DNA from 2 places in the Thermoanaerobacterium sp. R66 genome. Region 1 is predicted to be linked to the other one. Evidence: riboswitches for the same ligand, from Rfam matches in the RefSeq annotation. Region 1 holds a riboswitch; the other holds the start of a gene.
What was found. A riboswitch is a leader RNA that binds a small molecule or an ion and turns the genes downstream of it on or off. The one in region 1 is predicted to bind cyclic di-AMP.
Positions count from the first base shown of each region.

Region 1 (3,158 bases):
ATCTACCTTATAACCCAATATTACAGCGTTTAGTACTATGTGATGTTTGAATTTTTGCCATAGATTACTTCTTTTTCCTAAGTAATATTTTGAGTCTGCCTTTTTAGCCATTACTCCTTCCAATTGTTTTTTACCAGTTTCCGCAAATAAAGTTTTGCCGTGTTCAAAAATATAATCAGATATCCTTATTAGATTGCTTTCACTGACGATTTTACTTAAGATTTCTTTGCGCTTAATAAGTGGGTAGTTTAATAGTTCTTTTCCATCAACATATATTACATCCCATGTTATAAATATTGCGGGATTGGATTTACTTAAAAGTTCAATTTTTAGTTTGTTTTGCTGGTGTTTTCGCATCATTATGTTTCTGTAGCTTGGTTTATTGTCTTTTATAACGATTAGTTCGCCGTCAAGTATGGCTTCATTTGATTTTAGACATTTATTTACATCTATAAGTTCTGGGAATTGGTGGCTTATATCTACAAGCCTTCGGTCTTGAAGTTTTGTATAAGATGAAAGAAATGCTATTGTCCTTGAACCATCCCATTTGATTTCATATACCCAATTTGGATCGTCAAATACATTTCCTGATACAGCCAGCATAGGAGGGATTTTTTCATCCATCAGGGACATCTTTATGCACCTTTTTTCTTTTTTGATTTTTTTGCCGTGTTTTCTTCTTTTACTGATTCGATGCTGGCTTTTAATGCGCTTACAAGGTCCAGGACATTTTCTTCCTTTGGCGATTCAGGTATTTCAATTTTTCTATCTTGAATTTTCGACTCGATTATTTCGATCAGGGCTTTTCTGTAGTTGTCATCGTACTTTTCGGGAGAAAAATCAGATGTCAGAGTATCTACAAGCTTTATAGCCATTTTCACCTCATTTTCGTGAAGATCTACATTACGGATAGGTGGAAGTTCGTTTGTGCTTCTTATTTCATCAGGGAAGTGCATTGTTTCCATTACCATATAGTTGTCATTGAAAACTCTTATGCAGGCTAAATCTTGTCTTGATCGTATGACGACTCTTGCAACTGCTACACGGTTTAATTTCTTCATAGAATCTCTTAAAAGTACGTATGGTTTTGCACCTATTTCATCTGGTGCGATGTAGTATGTCTTATCGAAATATATGGGATCTATTTGACTTAAATCTGTAAAATCGATAATATCTATCGTTTTAACTGTTGACTTTGGAATTCTCTCTAAGTCTTCTTCATCTATGATGACAAATTTTCCTGGTTCATATTCGTAACCTTTTACGATTTCTTCATCAGAAACTTCTTTATTGCACACAGGGCAGATCTTCTCGTATTTTATGGGTGATTTGCAGTCTTTGTGAAGCTGTCTAAAATGTATAGAGTTGTCTTCTGTGGCTGCATACAGTTTTATGGGGATGCTGACAAGGCCGAAACTAATGGCACCTTTCCACATTGAACGCATTTTTTCACCTTCTTTCAATATTCATTAATTAGTATAACCATGAGAAACTCACAATCTTCAGGTAATTTATGGAATGTGGTTGACTTTGATACAATTTGCCTATATAATATTAATTAATTATTAAAAATATAAATTTTTTATTAAATTTATTAAAATAAAATAAAATATGCCTAATCGAAAGAGCGGGGGATATCTTTGGGGTGAATCCGCGTATGCGGTAGGGTTGCTCTTTACCGAACCCGTCAACTAACCTCGTAGGCATAAAGAGAGGATGAATGAGTTGAATTACAAAAAAATAGTGGCAACAGCAGTAGTGTCAATAACACTTATGCAAGCGCCAAGTGCATTTGCAATGGAGCTTTTGAAATATGGTTCAAGAGGACAAGCGGTGGTTAGCTTGCAGCAAACGTTAAACAGGCTTGGCTATAGCACAGGTGGTATTGACGGAATATTTGGTAGTATGACAAAGAACGCAGTGATCGCACTGCAGAGAAGGTACGGACTATCTCCGGATGGAATTGTAGGACCAGCTACAGAGGCTGTATTAAATAGGACGACTGTAACTGGCGTTTCATCAAGGGGTGGCTATGAGCGCCCATCAAATTTTGACGTAGTAAGCATTGCAGAAAGATATCTTGGAGTGCCCTATGTTTTTGGTGGTACTACACCTGCAGGTTTTGATTGCTCTGGATTTGTTCAATACGTGTTTAGGCAGGCTGGAAAAAGCATTGGTAGAACTACGTATGACCAGTATGCAGGTGGTAGAGCTGTAAGCTTATCTGATCTTCAGCCAGGCGATATATTGTTTTTCTCTACATCAGGCGGTGGCCCTACGCATGAAGGCATATACATAGGTGATAACCGCTTAATACACATGAGCGATTCACTTGGTAAGGCTGCTATTGCGGATTTTAGCGGTTGGTTTAGGACGTATTATATTGGTGCAAGAAGGTATTATTAAGGTTAAAAGAGAGCATCTATATAGAGGCGTATATGTTTTTTGATTTAACATATGCGCCTCTTTTATTTTTAGAAATTCAATAAAGTCTTAAATGGAAATCTTTGTTTTGCTGACAAGTAATATCACAAATAACTGATTATTATAAATTTTCTGCGATGACTTTTTATAACTCGCAATTACCAAAACATTTGTTCGTTTAATATAATTAAAGCACAGTGCTGCACTGAAAGGGACCGGTCCTCACTTTATGTGAGGTGTGTAGTAGATGATAAGTTATAATGAACTGTGCTTTAAGGCTAAAAGTGGTGATAAAGATTCTGTCTATGAGATTTTAAAAAAGTTTCATCCTCTTTTGATAAAATTAGCAAAAAAGTTTCCATACGACAGTTTTGATGATATGCTTCAGGACGGAAGAGAAGTGCTTATTGCTGCTATCTATCAGTTTGATGAGAAAAAAGGCAAAGAATTCATAGCATATGGAAGTATGCAGCTTAAATTTTACTTTTTAAATGCCTACAGAAAGAAAAAATCTTTTCTCTCTTTGAATGCAAAGGCAGATGATGATGAAGATGAAATCATCGATTTGATGGTAGCCGATGAACTTACTCCGGAAGAAAAATTTTTTAATGATATCATGAGAAATGATTTAAAGGAAGCTTTGAATGGCCTTACCGCAAAGCAGAAAAACATAATATTGCTTTACTTTTTTGAAAGAAAAACACTCGTTGAAATATCAAAAGAATTGGGAGTAG
Region 1 covers NZ_JAEUWW010000001.1:128,676-131,833, forward strand. Annotated here, with positions in the region: gene JJQ93_RS00550 (ATP-dependent DNA ligase) at 1-633, opposite strand, end outside; gene ku (non-homologous end joining protein Ku) at 636-1,445, opposite strand; cyclic di-AMP (ydaO/yuaA leader) riboswitch at 1,603-1,720, shown strand; gene JJQ93_RS00560 (C40 family peptidase) at 1,717-2,406, shown strand; gene JJQ93_RS00565 (sigma-70 family RNA polymerase sigma factor) at 2,672-3,158, shown strand, end outside.

Region 2 (3,158 bases), 840 kb from region 1:
GTCTTTTAAAAATATTATATAGTCTATGTAAAGGGGAGTAGTTCACATATATAAATATGTGGCAAAGTCAACATGCTGGTTTTAACCTGGCTTTGCCTTAAAGAATGAGACCTTTACGTAATATGTTGCACATATTATGTAATAGGTTTTATTTTTTTGGCATACTAATTACAAGGAGGCAGATTTGATGAATGCTTTAATATCGTCTTTTATTCTCGTCTTTGCATCTGAAATGGGCGACAAGTCACAGTTTATGGCTATGGCATTTGCCACATTTATAAAAGCCAGAACTGTCTTAATTAGCATATTAATCGCTGCCCTTTTAAATATGGGTATTGCAGTTTTGTTTGGCTCATTTATTACAGAGTACATACCGATAAAATACGTGAAGCTATTGGCTGCCATATCTTTTTTAATTTTTGGATTGATCACATTAAAAAATGGCCATGAAGGACATGAAAAAATCAGAAAATCCAAATACGGTCCAGTTTTCACCATAATAAGTACATATTTTATTTCGGAATTTGGAGATAAGACACAGCTTTCGACACTAGCGCTTACTGCCACATACAAAAATCCTGTATTTGTTTTATTAGGTGCTACTGCAGGAATTTTCATAGCTGATGTCATTGGAATCGTATTGGGAGTTTATTTAGGTAAGAAATTGCCAACAAAACTTTTGCATTACATATCAGCCATCATTTTTATAATATTTGGCTTTATCACTTTGTACGAAGCAAAAACTCTATAGAAAGCAAAATGGATACCTTTCGGTATCCATTTTGCTCCTCTTAGCCTCTCATTAACAATCATTTTTATCTCGCATAAGAAAATACCATATTGCCTACTTTTAGTGCAACTGGCAACGACCAAAGCCACTGATTGGTATTGCTGGTGTCAAAGTAATAAAGTGCACCGTTTGTAGGATCTACACCGTTTAAGGCATCCCTTGCAGCACTTATTGAGTCTGGTGTGGCAGGTAAATTTATCCAGCCATTTTCAACAGGTGTAAATTGATAGTAACCGTTGCTATCGACTTGGTATATTACGCCTTGTATTGTGTTAGGGAATATACCACTTTTTACCCTATTCACTATCACGGCACCGACAGCAACTTTAGCTTGATATGGTTCACCACCAGCTTCCGCATTTATAAGCCTTGATAGAAGATCCAAATCAGCATTTGTGTATGAAATAACACCTCTTTGGATAGAACCTCTGTTTGCAGTTACATCGCTTCTTATACTTGAAGAAGTTGATGGTGTACCAGACGTCGATGTTGGTATGACAAAAACTTGCCCTGGATAAATCATATCGCCTGTTAAACCATTTACATTTTTTAAAGCATCTACAGTAGTACCATACTTCATGGCAATTAAGTATAAACTATCGCCTTTCTGGACTGTATATGTGTTGTCACTGCCAGGTACAACTAATACTTGCCCCGGATATATTACTGTATCACTGAGATTGTTAAGCTTCATTATTTGATTGTATGTTGTGCCATAATTTAAGCCTATCTTGTATAGGCTATCACCAGGTTTTACAGTATACGTTGCCGCAAATGCCGTCTGAGAAAATAAAAGAGCCGCTGCTAATGATGCAATGAGAGGCTTTACCTTAATACATTTTTTTAACATAAAAATCCCCCTTTTGCCTCCGAGGTTAGTTGACGGGTTCGGGCAAAGGGACGCCCTACCACATGAGTGGATTCACCCCAAAAAAAGATCCCCCGTACCCCTTTTCGGGGATTCGGCATATTTTACTTTAATTATAAGGGGAATGATTGTATATGTCCATATTAAACTGATGGGAATATAGGCAATTAGTGGCATTCACTGTAACCACAAAATGGGCAGTAAATACATCCGCTTTCAGGAACTAACTGTGCACCACAATCAGGGCATGTATATTCTTTAGAAGAATTTTTTACTTCCATCTGCTGATTTTTCGTCGCTTCTTTTTGCATTTTATACCCTCCAATATATAGTGAATTTATAAATATATTATACCATATATTGTGTAGTATGTCACTAAAAATAAAATAACAATCCCATATATCAAATTTTCGGGATTGTTATTTTAAATTCAGATCCTTCATTTAATTTGCTTTTCACTTCAATACTCCCACCGTGCAGCTCAACAATAAGCTTTGCAATAGATAGTCCTAAACCCATTCCACCAGTTTCTTTACTTCTTGCCTTGTCAACCCTATAAAATCTGTCAAATACATAAGGAATCTCTTCTTCAGGTATTCCAATGCCATCGTCTTTAATTATTACGGCTACATTTTTATCTACTTCTTCTGCATAAATTTTTATATTGCCATCAATGTCTGTATATTTTAACGCATTATCAAGAATTATTCTTAATAGTTCCTTTATAAGATTCCTATCTGCATTCACTTCCAAATTTTTATGGCAAAAAATTTCAATGCTTTTTTCATTGAAAATCACTTTAGCATCCCTGACTATTTCTGCAATCAATTCATAAACATTAAATAATTTCTTATTTATATTAAGCGTCTTGTTATCTCCTCTTGCCAGCATCAAAAGCCTTTCAATCAATATCTCCATTTCTTGCTCTTCTTTTTTTAAAGCGCCTATAGACTCTTCCAGTACATCTTTGTTGTCTTTCCCCCACCTGTCTATAAGTTCTATATATCCTTTCAAGATAGACAAAGGTGTCCTAAGCTCATGGGAAACATTTGATATAAATGCATTCTGCCTTTTAAAATAGTCTTCCAGCCTGTCCAGCATGTCATTAAACGTAGCAGCGAGCTTAGACAGTTCATCATTATTTCCGTTAACGCTCAATCTTTTATTTAATTTCTTCTCGTCGATTGCATGAACTTCTCTCACCATATAATCAACAGGCCTTAATGCTCTACCTGTTATAAAATATCCTGCAAAAAAAGACACCAAAACTCCAATGACATCGGAAACAGCCATCATCACAAACAAAAGCTTTAAGAAAAAATACTGATTTTTTAAATCTTCATAAACCTGAATGTAAAAAAACTTATTCCCGTAAGTATACTCTCTGTTTATATATGCTATATGCGTCTCATCTTTTTCTATTTTTGTAGGTGCATTTATATTTTTATCATATGGTATACCAATCAAATGCGGTGAAGACACGTACACAATTTTTCCATG
Region 2 covers NZ_JAEUWW010000001.1:965,122-968,279, forward strand. Annotated here, with positions in the region: gene JJQ93_RS04805 (TMEM165/GDT1 family protein) at 188-751, shown strand; gene JJQ93_RS04810 (cell wall hydrolase) at 816-1,640, opposite strand; cyclic di-AMP (ydaO/yuaA leader) riboswitch at 1,640-1,768, opposite strand; gene JJQ93_RS04815 (hypothetical protein) at 1,826-1,969, opposite strand; gene JJQ93_RS04820 (sensor histidine kinase) at 2,061-3,158, opposite strand, start outside.
Region 2: it holds a riboswitch for cyclic di-AMP, as region 1 does, so the genes downstream of both, JJQ93_RS04810 (cell wall hydrolase) here and JJQ93_RS00560 (C40 family peptidase) in region 1, are expected to answer to the same signal.